Tistrella bauzanensis: one gene and its partner. The protein of the gene in region 2 interacts with the protein of the main gene of each other region in a pairwise test. Links are inferred from orthologs where the notes say so. Each region holds a gene or a part of one and is shown on either strand. Other genes may lie near its edges. The genes, in order: recJ and IEW15_RS06125.

Region 1 (6,513 bases), on a different replicon or contig from region 2:
GGCGCTGGAACGGCTGGGCGTGCGGGTCGAACGCTTCCGCCCGGCCGACAGCGTTGCCACGATCCGCGCCGGCCTGATCCGCGCCGGGCAGTTGCTGGGGCCACAGGCCGAACGGCGCGCCGCCGACGAAATCGCCCGGCTCGATGCCCATGCCGCACGGCTGGAAGCCTTGGCCGCCGCCCTGCCCCACCGGCTGCGGGCCTTGATGCTACGCGCCGATGGCAGCATGGTCGGCCCCGGCGGCCTTGCCCATGCCATGCTCACCCTGGGCGGCTTCAGCAATATCATGGCCGAGCGCTTCAATCCCGACGGCCGCGCACGCCGGGGCGGCGACTGGCGGGTGGAGCTGGAAGCAGCGATCCGTGCCGCCCCTGATGTGATTCTGGTCGAAACCATGCCCGGCGCCGCACCGGCGCTGGTCCATCGCCTGCCCCGCCATCCGGCTCTGGCCCGGCTGACGGCCTTGGGCGGCACGGCGCCCGACATCATCGAGGTGCCGGGCAATCTGCTGGTCTGCGGCCTGCCCGACGCGCTGGACATCGCCGAACGCCTGCTGCCGGTGGCCGCACGGCTGGCCGCACCGCCGCCGGCCGCCGCGACGCGTGAGGAGGCCAAGTCGTGAGCGGCCGGACGCGTTGGGGTGCGCGCGCAAGCTGGGCCATGCTGATCCTGCTGCCGCTGTTGGTCGGCTGGCTGTCGCTGGGCTATGGCCCAAGCGGCTGGATCATGCCCGATGCCAGCGTGCTGCTGGGCTTGCGCGCGCCCGACACCGCATCGGGCATCGTGATGCTGGAACTGCGCCTGCCACGCACCCTGATCGCGATGATGATCGGCGCGGTGCTAGGGGCCTGCGGCGCCGCCCTGCAAGGTCTGACCCGCAATCCGCTGGCGGAACCCGGCACGCTTGGTGCCTCGTCGACCGCCGCCCTGGGGGCTGTGGCCGCGATCTATTTCGGCCATGCCGGCAGTGCCGGGGCAGGCCCTGCCCCGGCTGCCGCCGGCCTGCTGGGCGCCGGCCTGGGCCTTGGCCTGGTGCTGGCGCTGGGCCGGGGCGGCGGGCTGTCGCTGATTCTGGCCGGGGTGGGTGTCGGCGCACTTGCCACCGCCTTCATCTCGCTGGCCCTGACCTTCGCACCCAGCCCCTATGCGACGCTGGAGATGATCGACTGGCTGATCGGGTCGGTCGCCGATCGCACCCTTGCCGATGCCGCCCTGCTCGGCCCCTTCGCGGCGCTGTCGCTGGTGCTGCTGATCGGCTGCGGCACCGGGCTCGACGCCCTGGGCCTGGGTGAACGCACCGCCCGGTCGATGGGTGTGAAGCTGGGCCGGCTGCGGCTGCAGGTGGTGGCGGCGACCGCCATCGGCGTCGGTGCCGCCACGGCGATCGCCGGCGGCATCGGCTTCGTGGGCCTGATCGTGCCCCATGCGCTCAGGCCGTTCGTGGGCCATCGCCCCGGCCGTCTGGTCCCGGCCAGCATGCTTGGCGGCGCCACATTGCTGCCGCTGGCCGATCTGGCCGGGCGGCTGATCGGCGACGGCACCGAGATCCGGGTGGGCGTCGCCACCGCGCTGATCGGCGCGCCGGTGTTCCTGCACATTCTGCTGACCCGGGCACGGGCGGAGCGTGGCACATGGTGAGCCCCGACCGGGCGCCACAGATGATGGCCAGCGGCATCGCCGCCGATCTGGGGGGACGGCGGGTGCTCGACGGCATCGACCTCGCCCTGGAGGCCGGCGGACTGACCGCGCTGGTCGGGCCGAACGGGGCCGGAAAGTCCACCCTGCTCGCCATTCTGGCCGGGCTTCTGGCGCCCACGGCCGGCCGGATCCTGATCGACGGTCAGAGCTTTCAGGCCCTGGGCGACCGGGCGCGGGCACGGCGGATCGGCTATCTGGAACAGCAGCCGGCCTGTCATTGGCCGTTGAGCGTCGTGGCGCTGGCGCGGCTGGGCCGCCTGCCCCATCGCGGCCGATTCGGCAGCACCGACCCTGCGGCAGACGAGGCGGCAGTGACGGCGGCGCTGGCCAGCACCGCCTTGACCGGCTTCCGCGACCGCCGGGTCGATCATCTGTCGGGCGGCGAGCGGATGCGGGCGCATCTGGCCCGCGTGCTGGCCGGCGCACCACAGGTGGTACTGGCCGACGAACCCTTGGCCGGTCTCGACCCGGCCCATCAGCTGGACGTGCTGGGCCTGCTGCGGGATCTGGCGGCCGCCGGCCGGATCGTGGTGGTGGTGATGCATGATCTGGCGCTGGCCGCGCGGTTCGCCGACCGGGTGGTGCTGCTGGCCGAAGGCCGGGTTCTGACCGACGGTGCGCCGGCGCAGGCGCTGGACGATGCAGCGATCGGCCGCGCCTATGGCGTCGACGTCCGCCGGGTCGTCATCGACGGCTGCAATGTGCCGCTGCCCTGGACGCGACGCCCCGGCTGAGGCGGCGGATCAGTGCCCGGCCGCGAATCAGTGACCGGCCGCCGCCGAGGCCACGTCGTCGATGAACATCTGGACGTCATCGCGCCCCTGCCAGCGGTCGCGGCGCAAGCCGCCCGCCACATGCAGCGGCAGACCCCGGGCCTGAAGCAGCGTCGCGCCCACCGGCCCGTCTGCCGCGCGGAAGGCGATGCCCTTCAGCCGCGATCCATCATCGGCGCCCATGATCACCCGGATATGGCCCTGGCCGACCACGTCGGCCTTCAGGATCCGCACCGCCGACAGCGCGAAACGCGGCTGGGCATTGCCGGTGCCGAAGGGGCCGATGCGTTCCAGCACATCGACCAGCGCCGATGTGGCACCCCCCACCGCCAGCACGCCATCCAGCCCCAGCCTTGGCGCCGGCGGCTCGCCACCCGTCTGGGCAACGATCCGTTCAGCCAGAAAGCCATGCAGCTCCACCAGCCGGTCGAGCGGCACGGTCAGCCCCGCCGCCATCGCATGGCCGCCGCCATTGACCAGCAGGCCCGCCTGACGCGCGGCGGTGACCGCCGAGCCCAGATCGACCCCCGGCACCGACCGCCCCGATCCCTTGCCGACGGCGCCATCGGCCGCGACCACGAAGACCGGCCGGTGAAAGCGTTCCTTCAGCCGCCCAGCCACGATGCCGATCACGCCGGGATGCCAGCCCTGATGAGCGACCAGGATGAAGGGGGCATCGGCCTGGCGTTCCGCCAGTTCCAGTGCCTCGGCCTCCACCGCCGCCTCGATCTCGCGCCGCTCGGTGTTCAGCCGGTCGAGTTCCATGGCCATGCCGGTCGACTCGTCGGCATCATCGCTGCCCAGAAGTCGTGCGCCAAGGTCGGCACGCCCGACCCGGCCGCCGGCATTGATCCGTGGCCCCAGCACATAGCCCAGATGATAGGCTTCCGGTGTCTCGTCGAGCTTGGCCACGTCGGCCAGACGGGCAAGCCCGACATTACGACGGCGGCCCAGGACCTTGATGCCCTGCGAGACGAAGGCGCGGTTCACCCCCGTCAGCGGCACCACATCGCACACCGTGCCCAGGGCGACCAGATCGAGCAGGCCCATCAGATCGGGCGGGGCCACGCCCAACCGGTCATAGACGCCACCATCACGCAGCGCGCGGTTCAACCCCACCAGCAACAGGAACGCCACCCCCACCGCCGCCATCTGGCCATGGGTGCTGGTCTCGTCGAAGCGGTTGGGGTTGACCACGGCATGAGCCGCCGGCAGTTCCGGCTCGCCGATATGATGGTCGACCACCACCACATCCAGATTCAGCCGCCGGGCGGCGTCGAGTGCCGCAAAGGCGGTGGTGCCACAATCGACCGTGATCACCACCCGGATGCCGCGCCCGGCCAGCATCGCCATGGCGGCTTCGTTCGGGCCATAGCCCTCGGTCATCCGGTCTGGAACGTAAACCACCACCGGCACACCCAGCGCGCGCAAAAAGCGGCTGACCAGCGCGGTCGAGGTGGCACCGTCGACATCGTAATCGCCGAACACGGCAATCGGCTCGCGCGCCGCGATCGCGGCGGCCAGGCGGTCGACGGCCCGGTCCATGTCGCGCAGATGCGACGGATCGGGCAAGGCGGTACGCAGGCTTGGGGTCAGGAAATCGTCGGCCGTGTCCAGCCCGACGCCGCGCCCCGCCAGAACCCGCCCGACGATTTCGGGCAGGTCCAGACGCTGGGCAAGCGCCAGTCCCAGACGCTGATCGGCGAGCCGCGCTTCCCAGCGCCGCCCGCCCATCGACCGCTCGACGCCCAGAACCGCGGCGTCACGGGACATGAGGTCTTGACCCTCCGATCAATCGAAGGCCGATTTACGACCGAAATTATGCTCGGCCGTAATCACCCGGACGGTGCCGGTCTTCGACCGCATGATCAGGCTCTGAGTCGACCAGTGGGTATGGCTGATGCGATGCACACCGCGCAGCATCGAGCCATCGGTAACGCCGGTCGCCGAGAAGATGACATTGCCCGAGGCCAGATCCATCAGGTTGTAGATCCGGCCGAAATCGGTGATGCCGAGCCGATGGGCGCGGCCCCGCTCGTCTTCGTTGCGGAACAGCAGGCGGCCCTGCATCTGACCGCCGATGGCACGCAGCGCCGCCGCCGCCAGCACGCCTTCCGGTGCGCCGCCCGAGCCGATATAGAGATCAATGCCGGTATCGGGGCGCGCGGTCGCGATCACTCCGGCAACGTCACCGTCGCCGATCAACTGGATGCGCGCGCCGGCCTCACGGGTCTTGGCGATCAGTTCGGCATGACGCGGGCGGTTGAGGATGCAGACGGTGAGATCGGAAATCTCGACATCCTTGGCCTTGGCCAGACTGGCCAGATTGGCCTGGACCGAGTTTTCCAGCAGCACCACGCCTTCCGGAAGCCCGCCACCGACCGCGATCTTGTCCATATAGACGTCGGGGGCGTTGAGGAACCGGCCCTCCTCGGCCATCGCCAGCACGGCCAGCGCATTGGGGCCGCCGGTGGCGCAGATGGTGGTGCCTTCCAGCGGGTCGAGTGCGATATCGACCTTCGGGCCGCGACCAGAGCCGACCTTTTCGCCGATATACAGCATCGGCGCCTCGTCGCGCTCGCCCTCGCCGATGACCACCGTGCCATCGATGTCGAGACCGTTCAGCGCCCGGCGCATCGCGTCGACGGCGGCCTGATCTGCGGCCTTCTCGTCGCCCTTGCCGATCATTCGTGAGCAGGCCAGGGCTGCGAATTCAGTGACGCGCACGGCCTCGAGGGCCAGATTGCGATCCATCAGGGTGTAGTCGATCATCGCTCTCGTCTTATTGCCGGTCAGCGTCGGATGAATGCCGATACGCCGCCGCCGACCCGTCAGGAGGCCCGACCGCAAAATCAGGGTCAGGCCGCCAAAAGGGTCGGGTAGCGACGCCACGGCCGGGGTGCGTCCGACGACGGATGTTCATCCCACTCTGGCGATACCCTAAGCCCGATATGCGCCCGGCGCCAGAGCGCTGTATCAGGTGTGGGACGATGTCCCGTCGTCTGGCGGGTGCGACGGCATATGGCCGCACCCTCCCGGCATCATGGACGCTGTCAGAGGCTGCGTTCGATCCGGATCATCCGGGGTGGTTCGATCACCGCCGGCAGCGCCGCGATCACGTCGAGCGCGCGCCGGAGCGCCGCTTCCGCGGTGGCATGCGTGGTCAGCACCACGGGCACCGCCTCGACCGCGCTGCGGCCACGCTGGATCAGGCTTTCCAGCGACACATGCTCGACCGCGAAGGCACGGGCGACATCGGCCAGAACACCGGGCTGATCCAGCACCATCAGCCGGATGTAGAACGCCCCCTGATGCGCCTCGATCGGTGCCGAGGGGTGCTGGCCGAGGGCCGCGGCCGGCACCGAGAAGCCGGGGGTGACACAGCCGCGGGCAATGTCGACCAGATCGGCCACCACCGCCGAGGCCGTGGGCCCGCGCCCGGCCCCGCGCCCCTGCGACATGGTGGTGCCCACGGCATCGCCTTCGGCCACCACGGCGTTGAACACGTCCTCCACATGGGCGACCGGCGCCGACAGCGGCACCATGCTGGGATGCACCCGCTGTTCCAGGCCATGATCGGTCATCCGCGCCACGCCCAGCAGCTTGATGCGGAAGCCCAGTTCCTCGGCGAAGCGGATGTCGTCGATGGTGACGTGACGGATGCCCTCGACATGGATCGCGCCGATATCGGGGCGGCCACCGAAGGCCAGCGCCGCCAGGATCGACAGCTTATGGGCCGTGTCGATCCCGTCGACGTCGAAGGTCGGGTCGGCTTCGGCATAGCCCAGCGCCTGGGCCTGGGTCAGAACATCGGCGAAGTCGCGGCCCGTGGTCCGCATCTCGGTCAGGATATAATTGCAGGTGCCGTTCAGGATGCCATAGACGCGGGTAATCGCATTCGCGGCCAGGCCCTCGCGCAGGGTCTTCAGGATAGGGATGCCGCCGGCAACCGCCGCCTCGAAGGCCAGCGCCACGCCGGCGTCCTCGGCGGCCGCGGCGAGTTCGGGTCCGTGAGTGGCGATCATCGCCTTGTTGGCGGTGA
Region 2 (6,517 bases):
TAGCAGCCATACCGGATGACAGTCGCAATGAAGGGGGCGCATTGGTGCTCATCTGTTCTGTCCTAAAGCTCTGACTGGATTGGAAAACCTTCTAGCTACGGTAGAGTCAAGGGCGTCCGGGAAGACCCTGTGGCAAGTTCGTTGCATCTGCGCCTTGACTCTCCAGCCGCTACAGGCTTCAGCATCCATCGATTTGGAAGGAACAATGCATGGCTGAAAACCACAGAAATCACGAAAACGACGAGTTGGGCCGCCTAGATGCGAGCGATGCGAAGGACCGAAAGATTCTTCTGACTGTGTTGCTGATCAACCTGACGCAGTCCGCCGCCGGCATTGCCCTTGGCATCTGGGCTGGCTCTACGGCGCTGATGGGCGCCGGGTTGGACAACCTCGCCGATGCGTCGGTCTATGCGGTTAGCCTGTATGCCGTCGGTCGTGCGGCAACGGTCAAGGTGGGCGCGGCCCGCTTGTCGGGTTTCTTGCTAATCGGCCTGGCCGCGCTGCTGCTGTTGGAAGTCCTACGCCGCTTCGCTGGAGGGGAAGAGCCTGTCGGCCCAGCCATGATGGCCATGGCCGCGCTGAACGCGGCTTTGAACCTAGTGTGCCTCAGACTACTGCGCCGCCATCGCGGGGAAGATGTGAACTTCAAGGCGTCAGCGATCTTTACCAGCAACGACTCCATCGTCAATGGTGCGATTGTGCTGTCCGGGGTGCTGGTGATGGGGTTCGGGTCGAACATCCCGGATCTGGTGCTGGGCGTCATCGTGGCCGCAATCGCAGCGAATGGGGGGCGGGAAATCCTGCGCGAAGCATCGGAAACAGCTCGCCGTAAGGCGGGCACATAAGGCATGTTTTCGCCCAGTTCATCCCGAGGTTTACCTCTGCAAAAGAGGTAGTCCAGCCTTTGGGCTACGGCCTCGGCTGCAGCCGAGCGTACCATTGGCGATGGCCGCGCGATAGGCGGGCATGCCGTTCTCGACCTCCGTCTGCCGTACAGCAGCGGTGCGCAAGGTTGAGGGTGCATGTCGTCTCTCCTGTTCGTGTGGCCCAGGCCAATGGCCGGGCCGGGACGTTGATGGGCAGGAGAATGGCGCCGAAGGCCCAACGGCCTTCGGCTCGGGAGAAAAGAGGAACCACCCGTGGGCTGATTGGCAGGCCCGGTCGTCGCTAGAACCGTCTGCTCATCAAGCAATCACACCCGGCCCATGTCGTGGCTGGGGCCGGCATCGTCTGGCGCACATCCGCGCACAAAGGGAGCCCGTTTTTGCACCGGCGGGCACCGGCACCGATTACCGCTGACCACGAAGGGTCTCCCGGTGGCTCGTGCAGCCTGGCAAGCCACCGGGAGACCCTTCGCAGAGGGCGGAAGAAACGCAGATCAACAGAACGCGCGTGGTGCGGCTCGCAGAGAAGCTACCTTCAGGTCCCGCGGCCGGGGACGGCTGGGCGGGACGCGCACACGGATCAAGAAGGCGTTGCGCGCTGGGCGTCCCGCAGGGCATGCGGCGGAGTGCGGGACAGGGGCCACGCCGCCGAAGGCGGGCACGGCTCACGGGGAACGGGGGCGGTCAGGAGCCTTTGCGGCCGCTACGGCGCGGGCGCGAGGCGCCGCGCTTGGAGCTGCCGGATTCGACTGGCAGCGTGCCTTTGCAGTCCGGGTAGCGGCTGCACGACCAGAACGGGCCGCTCTTGCCGCTGCGCTGGCGCGTGGGTGCGCCGCACTGCGGGCATGCCGGCCCTTGGGGAACCTTGATGGACAGGGAGGCGCTGCCGTACTGCGCAATCAACTGCGAAATCCACGCGGCCTGCTTGCCGATGAACACGTCCAGGGTGAGCTGTCCGGCCTCGATCATGTCGAGCGCCTGTTCCCAGACGGCGGTGGTGCCAGGGTCGGCAATCGCCGCAGGCACGGCATCGATCAAAGTGAAAGCCGCATCCGAGGCGCGGATGGCGCGCCCCTTCTTCACGAGGTAGCCGCGAGCGATCAGGCCGCCGATGATGTTGGCCCGCGTCGCTTCGGTGCCGATGCCAACCGTATCCTTGAGCTTCTGCTTCAGGCGGGGATCGGACACCAGCTTGGCGACGCCTTTCATGGACTTGACCAACTCGCCTTGCGTGTACGGTTTGGGCGGCAGCGTCTTGAGTGCCTTGAGATCGACGTCGGCCACCTGGCATGCCAGGCCCTCATACAGTTTCGGCAGCGCGGGCAGCACCTGGGCGCGGACCGCAGTATCGCCCTCGCCATCACCGTCTTCGGCCTGCGGCTCGGCGAGCACCTGGCGCCAACCCGGGATGACAACCTGCTTGCCCGTGGCCGCCAGGTTCTGCCCCCCGCACGAAAACTTGGCCACAGTGCGGTCGAACTCGTGGTGAGGGAGGAACTGCGCCAGGTAATGCGACCGGATGAGCCTGTACACGGCCAGTTCCTTCTCGCTCATGGCGGAGAGCTTCGCCGGTTCGAGCGTCGGGATGATGCCGTGGTGCGCCGTGACCTTGCCATCGTTCCAGGCGCGCGAGCGCTGCGAGCGGTCGAGCTGGCCCATGATCGAGCGCAGCGAGGGATCGGTCTTGAGCAGGCTGTCGAGAACGGTGGGCACTTCGGCAAACATGCTCTCGGGCAGGTAGCCGGAGTCCGAGCGGGGGTACGTCGTGGCCTTGTGCGTCTCGTACAGGGCTTGGGCAATCTCCAAGGTTTCCTGCACGTCCAGCCCAAGCTGCTTGGAACACACTTCCTGCAAGGTGCCCAGGTCGAACGGCAGCGGCGGGCCTTCGCGGACACGCTCAGTCTCCACCGACACGACGTGGGCACTGCCCGCAGCGCGGATCTGCTGCATGGTCTGCTGTGCGACCGGCTGCCGCAGGCAGCGGCCTGCGTCGTCGGTGCACGCATCGGGTGGAACCCATTGCGCGGCGAAAGTCGAACCGCCTGCGAACAGGGACACGGCGATGGCCCAGTATGGTACGGACACGAAGCGCGCGATCTCGCGGTCGCGGTCCACAACGAGCTTGAGCGTCGGGGTCTGTACGCGGCCGACCGACAGCACGCCGTCGTAACCCGCCTGTCGCCCCAGCACCGTGAACAGCCGGCTCAGGTTCATGCCCACGAGCCAATCCGCACGGGAGCGCGCCAGCGCCGAGTGGTACATCGAAAGCGTCTCGGCCGAAGGCCGCAGCTTGCCCAGTGCCGCCCGAATGGACGCATCGTTGAGCGCCGACAGCCACAGGCGTTCGATGGGGCCGCGGTAGCCGCAAAGCTCCACGATCTCGCGGGCGATCAATTCGCCCTCGCGGTCGGCATCGGTGGCGATAACCAGGTGAGTCGCCTTCGCCAAGAGCGCCTTGACGACCTTGAATTGCGTGGCGGTCTTCGGTTTGACCTCGACCCGCCAGTGCTGGGGAATGATGGGCAACTGCTCAACGGACCATCGTTTGAGCTGCTCGTCGTAGGCCTCGGGCGGCGCCGCCTCCACGAGATGGCCGATGCACCAGGTGACCGTGACGCCGGAACCGTTGAGGCAGCCTTCACCGCGCTGCGTGGCGCCGAGAATCCGGCCAATGTCTTTGCCCTGGGAGGGCTTCTCGCACAAGAACAGCCGCATATCCGTCCATCCCGATTCCTGTTGTTCATGGAGTTGCTGGGATCGAGGATGCCGAGCGCAGCCCCTGGCAGCAGCAAACAAGCCGCATGCGGCAGCGACCGCTTTCACGCCGATGAAATGGCGAGTGCGGGGAAGGTGCGTGGCCGGAAGTGTGCGGGCCGAGAGCCGCGATTTCCGGGAGCGCGCGTGGAACTCGGTGGACGTTGGTGGAGCTATCCCCTGGGGATAATTCGCAGCGCATGGAGGGCGGCGAAGCACTGCGGCAGCCGCCCTCCATGCCCGATCACTTCCTGCGCTTGGTCTCTTTCGGCGCCGTCGATTCCTGGGTGGCCTGGGGCTTCGGCTCTGCCTCCTGTGGCTTCGGGCTGAGGGCCACAGACTCGATGCGGTACGGCAGGATGCCGACACTGCGCGCGTTGACCTGCCAAGTCTCACGCGGCTGATCTTCGTTGTCCGTCCAGGGGTCGCGCTCCATGCGGCCGACGACCAGCACCCGCATGCCCTTCTGGTAGAGCTGCTGCCAGCGGTCGGCGTCGTGGTGCCAGAGTTCCACCGGCGCCCAGAAGCCGCCGCGGTCCTCGAACTCGCCGCCCTTGGTGGGGACGGGGTTGTCGAAGTACACGTTCAGCCGGAGCAACCGGCGAGGATCGTCGTTGCCATTGGGGAATTCGCGGTACTCGGGAGGCGATCCGATGTTGCCCTCGCCGATGAATTGTGTGCTCATGTTGGAATCTCCGTGGTGGTTGAAATACCCGTGCCTCGTTGGGCTCGGGCGCGTGCTCGGATGGCAGGCGCAATCACCGATCGCGCACTGCGGCAGGAACGGACGCGAGCCGGCGCAGGTAGGTGTTGTCCGCCTGCGCGGCCTTGCTGGCGCATTCCTGTGCTTGCCTGCCCAGGGTGTGCAGCAGGCTGATCTGCATGTTCAGCATGACGCGCTGCAGTTCGATCTCGTGCAGGTCGTGCAGCAGGTTGACCGGCGTGCTGGGGCTCGCCATCAGCTCCTGCCACAACGCCACGCCCATGGCCGATCGATCGTGCTTGCGCCAGCGAAGAAAGGTCGTGCCTGCGCCAGTGGTCTGCTGGGCCAGCTCGACGGGAAGCAGGTGGAAGGGATGCCCGCACGCCTGTGGCAGCACCTGTCGCTGCGCCAGGGCAATCAACTCGTCGCGCATGGCGAAGCACTGGCTGGCCCAGGCCTCGAAGTCCCCTTTACCTTTAAAAGGCTTTAAAAGGCCTTTTAGAGAGGCCGCGTGTTCCAGCCGCATGAAGGCTGGCTGTTCCAGACGACGGAAGTAGCGCGGTTCGCGGTTCGGGTCGCTCATGCCGGTTCGTCCTCGCCGGCGGCTGTGGACTTGGCCTCGGCCGAATCGGCGGCAGCGCCTTCGTCGGTGGGAGATGCGGCTGCGGCAGCGCTATCACCACGCTGTTGCAGACCACGGCGCACGACGGGCGGCGCAAACTTCGAGCGGCGCATGCCTTCGAGCACGTCCTGCGGCAGTTCGCCGAACTTCTCCAATGCTGCCCGAGCTGCGGCGTTCTTGGCCGCGAAGTCGTCGCGGGTGCAGCCCGAGTAGCGGTATTGCTGGGCCAGGCTGAACAGGCTGCGCAGCGCGTGGGCACCTTCGTTGAGCCAGCGCTCCAACGTCGAGCGATCGATCAGCGCGGTGTGGTGGGCGAGGATCAGCTTGCGGGCGATGTCGTCGTAGTCGGCCAGCAGATAGACGGCGGCAAAGCCGAGCTGCGCGTTCACGAACAAGGGGAGCTTCACCGGCTGCACGTTGAGGTTCTCACCCAGGCTCAACGCCGCAGGCACGCCGGCCAGTGCCTGGTCAACCTGCTCGCGCAGCGATTGCAACGTGGTCCTGGTCTGGTCGAGCTTTTCCTCGATGCGCAACATCCACCAGTCGCTGTACGGGTCGTCCTGCTCCGAGCCGCGCTTCATCTTGTTCATCACGGCGATGTAGCCGTTCAGGCCGACGATGCCGGGTCGCCCCTCGGCGGCGGCGCGGCCATGCCAGATGCGCGAGGCGTGGTGGGTGTGAAGCGTCAGCGACATCGCGCTGCGCAAAGAGCCGAGATTGAGTTGCAGAGGTTCGTTGGTTGCCATGGCGTCCGCTCGCTTGGGAAAAGGAGCGGTCAGGATCGGCACGCAACGGAAGGCAGTCAGTCAACAAACCGAAATGAACCGGGACCCGGTTGTCGTGGCAGCGGTGGCCTGTGACACGAGCTATCCCCAGGGGATAGCTCCATCGAAAGCCATGGAGCGCTGCTCGCGCAAATGGTGCGTGCGCTCATGCAACCGACGCCATTACGGCCCCCCTGGACCGAAGTGCCATGCCGTGCCTGTCGGCGTTACAGCTTGTAGTACATCTATCCCCTGGGGATAGCTCTACTGACGGCCATCGACGTCTGCTTCACGCCCTTGTCGCTCGTCGCGCTCAGCTACTGCGCAGAAGGTCGCGCAGCCGGTCAATGTGCTGCCGGGCCACCTCGGGTGGAACCACATTGCGCGGTGGTTCAGGCGGTGCATCTCGTGCAGGGGCAGGTGGCGGTGCTGACCCGGCTTGCTTGGCCCAGGCGTTGAACTCGCCACGGATGGCGCGCTGGATGATGCCGAACAGGTAGCCTGCCGGGTTGCGGATGGTGCTGCCGCGACAGCGATCCGCCCATTCGTCCAGCACGGCCTGGCGTAGCGGAGCATCGACCTGCTGCAATGCCACGATGGCGGCGGCCTGCTGCTCTTCCTTCAAGCCGAGAAAGCGATCAGGCAGGCGAACTCCTGGCATCGCACGCGCCTGCCCACGCTCACGCGCGGTAGTACGTACTTCATTCATACGACTACTACGTACAGTACGGTCCTGCTTCGGATTCCGAAGAGCGCCGTCTGACGCGGGTTTCGGCCCTGCTTCGGAATC

Evidence for each region.
Region 1: the proteins of IEW15_RS06125 (region 2) and recJ interact in binary tests that used the Escherichia coli proteins (3 or more experiments, as listed by UniProt). The link is inferred for Tistrella bauzanensis from one-to-one orthologs.

Annotation. Positions count from the first base shown.
Region 1 is NZ_BMDZ01000003.1:52,882-59,394, reverse strand. The notes cover bases 1,853-4,805. They hold recJ (single-stranded-DNA-specific exonuclease RecJ), read right to left. Parts: upstream 4,245-4,805; coding sequence 2,460-4,244; downstream 1,853-2,459. Other genes in these bases: glpX (class II fructose-bisphosphatase), read right to left, coding at 4,263-4,805; IEW15_RS02440 (ABC transporter ATP-binding protein), read left to right, coding at 1,853-2,432. In the rest of the region: IEW15_RS02450 (ABC transporter substrate-binding protein), read left to right, coding at 1-622; IEW15_RS02445 (FecCD family ABC transporter permease), read left to right, coding at 661-1,638; more of IEW15_RS02440, read left to right, coding at 1,632-1,852; more of glpX, read right to left, coding at 4,806-5,243; IEW15_RS02425 (homoserine dehydrogenase), read right to left, coding at 5,525-6,513. UniProt on the Escherichia coli protein: Single-stranded-DNA-specific exonuclease.
Region 2 is NZ_BMDZ01000009.1:62,113-68,629, forward strand. The notes cover bases 1,085-4,041. They hold IEW15_RS06125 (DNA topoisomerase III), read right to left. Parts: upstream 3,600-4,041; coding sequence 1,569-3,599; downstream 1,085-1,568. Other genes in these bases: IEW15_RS06130 (single-stranded DNA-binding protein), read right to left, coding at 3,883-4,041. In the rest of the region: IEW15_RS06120 (cation transporter), read left to right, coding at 210-845; more of IEW15_RS06130, read right to left, coding at 4,042-4,323; IEW15_RS06135 (DUF3158 family protein), read right to left, coding at 4,397-4,924; IEW15_RS06140 (PFL_4669 family integrating conjugative element protein), read right to left, coding at 4,921-5,709; IEW15_RS06145 (STY4528 family pathogenicity island replication protein), read right to left, coding at 6,041-6,517.